Regions from separate parts of the Pseudoalteromonas sp. RWi3 genome, predicted to be linked through region 1. Evidence: predicted binding sites of a transcription regulator. Region 1 holds the regulator's gene; the other holds the start of a gene.
The links. Region 1 encodes NrdR, which represses ribonucleotide reductase genes. Its sites were predicted from a motif close to AAACACNANATNTNGTGTTT; they were not measured.
Positions count from the first base shown of each region.

Region 2: nrdA (class 1a ribonucleoside-diphosphate reductase subunit alpha) is a predicted target of NrdR. The motif match lies at 2,787-2,806, and genes of this name have one in related genera.

Region 1 is NZ_JBHNYL010000021.1:15,897-20,650, reverse strand. Features, by position in the region: gene glyA (serine hydroxymethyltransferase) at 434-1,690, shown strand; gene nrdR (transcriptional regulator NrdR) at 1,786-2,235, shown strand; gene ribD (bifunctional diaminohydroxyphosphoribosylaminopyrimidine deaminase/5-amino-6-(5-phosphoribosylamino)uracil reductase RibD) at 2,237-3,370, shown strand; gene ACFI4Z_RS17620 (riboflavin synthase) at 3,393-4,046, shown strand; gene ribBA (bifunctional 3,4-dihydroxy-2-butanone-4-phosphate synthase/GTP cyclohydrolase II) at 4,074-4,754, shown strand, end outside.
Region 2 is NZ_JBHNYL010000013.1:45,275-50,028, forward strand. Features, by position in the region: gene nrdB (class Ia ribonucleoside-diphosphate reductase subunit beta) at 1-342, opposite strand, end outside; gene nrdA (class 1a ribonucleoside-diphosphate reductase subunit alpha) at 411-2,696, opposite strand; gene ACFI4Z_RS14985 (HAD family hydrolase) at 3,076-3,759, opposite strand; gene ubiG (bifunctional 2-polyprenyl-6-hydroxyphenol methylase/3-demethylubiquinol 3-O-methyltransferase UbiG) at 3,759-4,469, opposite strand; gene gyrA (DNA topoisomerase (ATP-hydrolyzing) subunit A) at 4,658-4,754, shown strand, end outside.

The sequences.
Region 1 (4,754 bases):
TAGGTTTTGCGAGCATAGCGGTCAAAGTATCATCCTTGATCAAATTTCATTAAATTGTAGTTTAAATAGAAACGTATGCAATGTGATTGTATACCCAAATCACCTCAAAATTCAGAATTCAGCGTTTCACAAAGGCTTAATATCAAGGCGTTACTTTGCAAGAATGGCCATCCCTTTTAAAAAAGTAACAACGATGAGAGTAAGTGCCTGTTAGGCACCTTGAGGTGGTTTGGGTATATTATAATTGTAAATGCTTAGGTAGTATGTTTATTAATAATACTTATGCTTTTATAAAAAAATATCATTACAAAAACACTGTGAATTAATTTCAATCCCTGTTTAAATATGTTCAACATAAGAGCATAGGCAAATTGACGTTTTCAGCGTATAATTCAGCCTTCAAAATACCATACACGTTGCCCTAGGAGCCCCCATGTTAGAACGTAGCATGAATATTTCGGATTTCGATCCAGAGTTATTTGCAGCAATCAATAAAGAGACTGCACGTCAAGAAGAGCACATTGAGTTAATTGCATCTGAAAACTATTGTAGCCCACGCGTATTAGAAGCGCAGGGGTCACAGCTTACAAATAAATATGCAGAAGGCTACCCGGGCAAGCGTTACTACGGTGGTTGTGAACATGTTGATGTGGTTGAGCAACTTGCTATTGACCGTGCAAACGAATTATTTGGTTCTGATTACGCAAACGTACAGCCTCATGCTGGTTCTCAAGCAAACGCAGCTGTGTTTTTAGCACTTTTAGAGGCGGGTGATACAGTACTAGGTATGAGCTTAGCGCATGGCGGCCACTTAACTCACGGTTCTCACGTAAGCTTCTCTGGTAAACTTTACAATGCGATCCAATACGGACTTGATGAAGTAACAGGCGAAATTGATTACGCACAAGTTGAAGCTTTAGCGCTTGAGCACAAGCCAAAAATGATCATCGGTGGTTTCTCTGCATACTCAGGTATTGTTGATTGGGCTAAATTCCGTGAGATTGCAGATAAAGTAGGTGCATATTTATTTGTTGATATGGCTCACGTTGCAGGTCTTATTGCAGCAGGTGTATACCCAAGTCCTGTAAAGCATGCTCACGTTGTTACTACAACAACACATAAAACACTTGCTGGCCCTCGTGGTGGTTTAATTATCTCAGCATGTGGCGATGAAGCTATTTATAAAAAGCTTAACAGCGCTGTTTTCCCAGGTGGCCAAGGTGGTCCTTTATGTCACATTATTGCTGCAAAAGCAGTGGCATTTAAAGAAGCATTACAACCTGAGTTTAAAGAATACCAAACACAGGTTGTTAAAAATGCACAAGCAATGGTTGCGGTAATGCAAGAGCGCGGCTACAAAATTGTTTCTGACAAAACTGAAAACCACTTGTTCTTACTTGATCTAATCGATAAAGACATTACTGGTAAAGACGCTGATGCAGCATTAGGTAATGCAAATATCACTGTAAACAAAAACTCAGTACCAAATGACCCACGTTCTCCGTTTGTTACGTCTGGTTTACGTATTGGCTCACCTGCAATCACGCGTCGTGGCTTTAAAGAAGCTGAGTCAAAAGAGCTTGCAGGTTGGATTTGTGATGTTCTAGACAACATTAATGATGAGTCAGTACAAGCGCAGGTAAAAGAGAAAGTTCAAGCTATCTGTAAAAAATTACCTGTGTACGCTTAATCACAGGAATTTAGATAACATCAGCAATGTTTTTTGCTATCATAAAGGCCGCCCTAGAGCGGCCTTTTTGTTTTTAGTTACGGAATTTACACTATATGCATTGCCCTTTTTGCTCTGAGAAAGATACCAAAGTGATTGATTCGCGTTTAGTTGGTGGTGGTCACCAAGTAAGACGCCGTCGTGAATGTAACGAATGCCATGAGCGTTTTACCACTTTCGAGGGTGCTGAGTTGGTTATGCCGCGAGTTATTAAACAAGATGGCAGTCGCGAACCTTTCAACGAAGATAAACTCCTTAACGGGTTACACCGTGCCTTAGAGAAACGCCCTGTAAGCACCGAGCAAGTTGATGAGGTAGTTAATATTATCAAATCTCAATTGCGTGGAACCGGTGAGCGAGAGATCTCTAGTCATCTCGTTGGCGAATGCATCATGGAATCATTAAAAAAGCTTGATAAAGTAGCTTATGTTCGGTTTGCTTCGGTTTATCGCTCATTTGAAGACATTCGAGAGTTTGGTGAAGAAATAGCACGCTTAGGAGAGTAGCATGAGCGTTCAAATGTTCACTGAGCAAGATCATCACTATATGGCTCGGGCGATAGAGTTAGCTAGTTTAGGTCGATTTACAACAACGCCAAACCCTAATGTAGGCTGTGTGTTAGTTAAAGATAATGTCGTAATAGGTGAAGGGTTTCATCAGGTCGCGGGCCAAGGGCATGCTGAAGTAAACGCTCTTGCCATAGCTGGTGAAAAAGCAAAAGGGGCAACGGCCTATGTGACTCTTGAACCCTGTAGCCACTTTGGCAGAACCCCGCCTTGCGCTCAAGCATTAAAAGAAGTCGGCGTCAGCAAGGTAATAGCAGCTATGGTTGACCCTAATCCTCAGGTTGCAGGAAAGGGGTTGGCGATATTAGCGAGTGCTGGCATTGAAGTTGCCTCAGGGTTACTTGAGCAACAGGCGCGATTGTTAAACCGAGGCTTTTTAAAGCGTATGGAACAAGGCTTGCCCTTTGTGACATGTAAAATGGCTGCGAGTTTAGATGGTAAAACAGCTCTAAAAAATGGCCAAAGTAAATGGATCACTGGCACACAAGCTCGCCAAGATGTGCAGTTATTCAGAGCACAAAGCTGTGCCATCTTAACGGGTGCAGATACGGTACTAATTGACGATGCTAAGCTCAATGTACGTAATAATGAACTGCCTCAAGCGTTACCAACAGATTTACCACTTCGCCAGCCAATACGCGTTATTGTCGATTCTCAAAACCGCTTAACGCCTGATCTCGCTTTGTTCAGTATTGAAAGTGAGATCATTATTCTTACAACTAAGCTTGATAAATCGATTCAATGGCCTCATTACGTTACCCATATTGAAGTGCCCGAAAAATCTCAAAAAGTAGATTTACTCGCTGCATTGCAAATCCTAGCTAAAAGACAAATAAATACTGTATGGCTTGAAGCTGGTGCGACATTGGCCGGTGAGATGACCCAGCAAAATCTAATTGATGAATTTATAGTGTATGTTGCACCTAAACTATTAGGGAATGATGCAAAAAGCTTACTAAACTTTGCAACTCTAACCAGTATGCAAGATACTATTAACCTAACAATTAGTGATTGTGCGCTAATTGGCGGTGATATTCGTATCACCGCTAGTGTGACGGCCACCAAATCGTCTTAATTTATTTTTGAGAGTAAACTTTATGTTCACTGGTATTATCGAAGCAACAGGCATTATAAGTGATTTGCGCAAAACTCAAGGTGATTTGGCTATTCGTATTCAAAGCCATGATTTGAATATGGCAGATGTAAAACTAGGCGATAGCATTGCCACGAATGGTGTTTGCTTAACTGTTGTTGCTAAACATGATGATGGATTTAGTGCCGATTTATCAAATGAGACAATTGGTTTAACAGGGTTCGCACATTACAAACAAGGACAAAAAGTTAACCTTGAAAAAGCAATGCAGCCTGTATCGCGATTAGGTGGGCATTTAGTGTCAGGTCATGTTGATGGTATTGCAACAATTACCGCAATCACTGCTAACGCACGCGCAACAGAATATTGGTTATCGACTAATGCGGCGTTGATGAAGTACATTCCATATAAAGGTTCAGTGTGTGTGGATGGCATTAGTTTAACCGTAAATGCGGTTGAGGATAATAAATTCAAACTCACCATCGTGCCTCACACATCAGAACAAACCACGATTGCTGACTTTAAAGTTGGCACTTCAGTAAACTTAGAAGTTGACCAAATAGCCCGCTACCTTGAGCGTTTGATCAAAGGTGCAGAGCAGCCAGCAAGCTCAGATATTTCCATGAGCTTATTAGCTCAAGCTGGTTTTATAAAATAAACTCCACAAATTAATTATGAGTAAACTATGAATTTACACAGCGCGCAAGAAATTATTGATGACATTAAAGCCGGTAAAATGGTTATTTTAATGGATGACGAAGACAGAGAAAATGAAGGCGATTTAATTATTGCTGCTGAGCATATTAGTGCTGAGGCAATTAACTTTATGGCTACTCATGGCCGTGGCCTTATCTGTTTAACGATGACGCAAGAACGCTGTGAGCAACTTGATTTGCCATTAATGGTAAAAAATAACGGTGCTGCATTTTCTACAAATTTTACGATGTCGATTGAAGCATCAAAAGGCGTCACAACGGGGATTTCTGCCGCTGATCGTGCGCGCACAGTACAAGCTGCCATTGCAAAAGGCGCGGAACCATCAGATATTGTTCAGCCTGGGCATATTTTTCCAATTATGGCTCAGCCTGGTGGTGTACTAACGCGTGCAGGCCATACTGAAGCTGGGTGTGATTTAGCGCGTTTAGCAGGCCTTGAGCCTTCTTCTGTAATCGTTGAAATACTCAATGCAGATGGCACTATGGCTCGTCGCCCAGATTTAGAGGTATTTGCTAAAGAACACGGCATTAAAATCGGCACAATTGCTGATTTAATAGAGTATCGCAACATAAACGAAACCACTATTGAACAGGTTGCTAAGTGTAAGTTACCTACTCAGCATGGTGAGTTTGACCTAGTAACTTATAAA
Region 2 (4,754 bases), on a different contig from region 1:
GAATGCCCACGTTTCAATCCACGTTTCAAGCTCTGGGATTGAGACAATTGGCAGCAAAGCAACATTTGGTGAACGACCCTGAACACTATCGAGCAGTGTTTGGTACTTAAGGTTACTTAAAAATATATGTTTTTCATGCTCTGGTAGTGCTTGGAAATCTAAGCGGTCTTTACTAACATCTACTTCTTCTGGGCGCCAAAAGAAAGAAAGTTGTTTTTCAATTAATTTTTCAAAAATAGGGTATTTTTGTTGGTCATAACGAGAAACGTTTACTGTTTGGCCGAAAAACATCGGTTCTTGTAATTGGTTATTATGGTTTCGACTAAAAGTAGTATAAGACATAGGATCACTCAAAAAACTAACAGGGCAAAGCGGGCAAAACCCGCTATGAATATATTTAAAAACAGTGCTTAAATTTTACATGCGCCGCCTGCGCAATCATCATCTTCCGCTTGAACAGCTGTATCATCTTGTGAATCTGATGCGCCATCGCGGGTATTATGATAATACAAGGTTTTAACACCCAGCTTGTAAGCAGCAAGCAAGTCTTGCAGTAACACCTTCATAGGTACTTTACCGCCTTCGAACTTGTTTGGATCATAATTAGTGTTAGCAGAGATCGTTTGATCAACAAACTTTTGCATAATACCCACTAATTGCAAATAACCTTGGTTCGATGGGATATCCCATAACAACTCATAGCTATCTTTAAGACGGTCATACTCAGGAACGACCTGTTTTAAGATACCATCTTTACTAGCTTTAACGCTGATATGACCGCGAGGTGGTTCAATACCATTTGTTGCATTTGAAATCTGTGACGATGTTTCTGATGGCATCAGTGCTGATAATGTTGAGTTACGCATACCATGCTCTTTAATGCTGGCACGTAGTGCATCCCAATCTAAATGCAGTGGTTCATCACAAATCTTATCAAGGTCAGTTTTGTATGTATCTGTTGGCATTATGCCTTGAGAATACGTTGTTTCATTGAACTTAGGGCAAGCACCGCGCTCTTTTGCTAGTTCATTTGATGCTTTCATAAGGTAATACTGAATAGCTTCAAACGTTTTATGGGTCAGAGCATTCGCGCTGCCGTCAGAATAGCGCTTACCATTTTTAGCTAGGTAGTATGCGTAGTTGATAACACCTATACCAAGCGTTCGACGTCCCATAGTTGCATTTTTAGCTGCTGGAACAGGGTAGTCTTGGAAATCAAGTAAGTTATCTAAAGCACGGACTGCAAGTTCAGCAAGTTCTTCTAATTCATCAAGTGACTCAATTGCACCTAAGTTAAACGCTGATAATGTACATAAAGCGATTTCGCCTTCTTCATCATTTACGTTATTCAATGGCTTAGTTGGTAATGCAATTTCTAAACACAAGTTTGATTGACGAATTGGCGCAACTTTTGAAATAAACGGGCTGTGAGTATTACAGTGATCAACATTCTGCAGGTAAATACGGCCTGTGCTTGCACGCTCTTGTGCAAACATAGAAAACAACTCAATGGCTTTGATACGCTTTTTACGAATTGATTCGTCTTGTTCATATTGAACATACAATTTATCAAATTCATCTTGGTCTTCAAAGAAAGCATCGTATAGACCAGGCACGTCTGATGGACTAAATAATGTAATGTAATCGTCTTTTATTAAACGTGAATACATTAACTTATTAAATTGCACACCATAATCTAAGTGACGAACACGGTTGTCATCAACACCACGGTTATTTTTAAGCACCAGTAGGTTTTCAACTTCTAAATGCCATAGTGGGTAGAATAACGTTGCTGCGCCACCACGGACACCGCCTTGTGAACAACTTTTAACCGCTGTTTGGAAGTGTTTATAAAACGGGATACATCCTGTGTGATATGCTTCGCCATTGCGAATAGGGCTTCCCAATGCGCGGATACGACCGGCATTAATACCAATACCAGCACGTTGTGAAACGTACTTAACAATAGCAGAAGATGTTGCATTGATTGAATCAAGGCTATCGCCACATTCAATTAACACGCACGAGCTAAACTGACGTGTTGGTGTACGCACACCTGCCATAATAGGTGTAGGCAAAGAAATTTTAAATTGCGATACCGCGTCATAAAAGCGTTTAACGTAATCTAAACGCGTTTCTTTAGGGTAATCTGAGAACAAGCTTGCAGCCACAAGGATATATAAAAACTGTGCACTTTCATAGATTTCACCTGTTACACGGTTTTGTACTAAATACTTACCTTCAAGCTGCTTTACAGCAGCATAGCTGAAGTTTAGGTCTCGGCTATGATCAAGGTAGTTGTCAAGCTCATCAATTTCTTGTTCAGTGTAGTCGACTAGTAGGTGTGCGTCATAACGTTTGTCTTCTACTAGTCTTGTTATTTGGTCATAAAGGCGAGGTGGCTCAAATTGACCATACGCTTTTTTACGTAGATGGAATACAGCTAAACGAGCCGCTAAGTATTGATAATCAGGACTGTCTTTAGAAATTTGGTCTGCGGCTGCTTTGATGATTGTTTCGTGAATATCTTCAGTACGAATACCATCATAAAATTGAATGTGAGATTTCAATTCAACTTGCGAGACAGACACATTATTCAGACCTTCGGCGGCCCAAGCAATGACGCGATGGATTTTATCTAAATCAAGTGACTCTTTACGGCCGTCACGTTTGCTTACAGATAGCTGTTGGTTCATAGTTTTGCCTGTATTCCTTGGGAAATATAGTCTTAGAAAATTATTATTCTATTTATTAAGGTTAAAATCGAATTTAATTGAATAACATTTAGCCACAATATCTGGTGCTCTTCAAATTCTAGATCACAAGATAGTGTGGTCTGCGATCATTTGCAAGAGGCATAAAGGGGCCCCTTTGTGGATAAGTTTGGGATAACATGATTGTGTTAGTAGCCATTAACCTTTGACCTTTTGATTAAAATGAAATTTATAAAAAGCAACTCAAGATCTACTAAATTTAGTCATTTCAAAAATAAATTTAGGCTGCTTTTTTTATCATCATAGTTTGAGTTAAAATTAGCCTAATCACAATATATAGTGTTTTAATGCTAATAATACACTATATGTGGTTAAATCCATCAATTGGACTTTGCCAATTAAAATCAGCATTCCAATCTAATGCGTCTGATTCACTAGGTACATAACCCCACAGTGCTGTCGCGCTGCTCATACCTGCGGCTTTTGCAGCTTGAATATCACGCTCGGCATCACCTATATATAAACAACGCCTTGGATCTACTGCTAATAGTTCGGCTGTGTGTAACAAAGGTAAAGGTGAGGGTTTTGCTACCTCAAGCGTGTCACCACTGACAACTGCTTGTGCATTTTGAAGCGCTTTAATCTCTGCAATCAGTGGGATCGTTAAAAAGCTGGGTTTGTTAGTCATTATCCCCCATTTTATGTTTTTCTTTTCAAGTGCCAATAATAGTTGCGCAACACCATCAAAGCAGCGGCTGTGAACAGCAATATTATCACTGTAAGCGCTAAGTAGTTGCTGGCGAAGCGCATTTTGGTCTTCTTGATTAAGCCAACGCTCACCAAAGCCTGCTTGCAATAACGCAACCGCGCCGTTAGAAGCTGCAGGACGATATATATCAGCGCTGACTTTGGGTAAGTTATGCGACACTAATACTGTGTTTAGTGCTGCTCCTAAATCGTCGGCGGTATCAAGTAACGTGCCATCTAAGTCAAAAATAAAGGCTTCATAATCTATATCGTGGATCTGCTTGTTTGAAATAACCATTATGCAAGCTTCTCAAAATGGAGAATATAGTTAACGCTTACATCGTTATTGAGCGTGTATTGTTTAGATAATGGATTATAGTTGAGACCAGTACTGGCTCTTACTTTTAAACCTGCTTGCTCAGCCCAAGCAATCAATTGTGCCGGTTTAATAAACTTCTTATGGTCATGCGTGCCCTCAGGCACCATTTTTAGTAGTTTTTCAGCCCCTACAATGGCAAATAAATACGCTTTTGGTGTTTTGTTTAAAGTTGAGAAAAACACATCTGCGCCAGGTTTAGCAAGCGCAGCTACCGCATGAATAATAGAAGCTGGGTCGGGTACGTGCTCTAACATTTCCATGCAGGTAATTAAGTCAAAGCGAGCAGGGTTTGCTTGGGCATACTCTTCTGCAGGTACTTTTATGTAATCTACATCTACACCCGTTTCTAAACTATGAAGTTTTGCCACTGTCAGAGGCTCTTGACCCATATCAATGCCTGTTGCCTTGGCACCCATTCGTGCCATACTCTCGGTTAAAATGCCGCCACCGCAGCCCACATCAAGCACTTCCTTATCAAATAAGCCTTGTGTTTTGTTGGTGATAAAATCTAACCGTAACGGGTTAATCTCGTGAAGAGGCTTAAATTCACCCTCTAAATCCCACCACCTTTCGGCAATGGCTTCAAACTTTGCAATTTCTGCACTATCTACATTTTGATGTTCGGTCATAAAATACTTCCTCGTCAATCTGAGGCCATTATATAGGGCTAAATTAATAAATCGCAAAGATTTAGCGCCTGTAAATCTAAATTAATTGTGATAGCATGGTCTATTAGAATACGTTTAATAACAACAAATACTCTGAAGACCGTTAAAATGGTACGTTAAGAGTTAATACTGAAGGAATGTGATATCAAATGACTGATCTCGCCAATGAAATTCTGCCAGTCAATATTGAAGACGAGTTAAAAACGTCCTACCTAGATTACGCGATGAGCGTAATTGTTGGGCGTG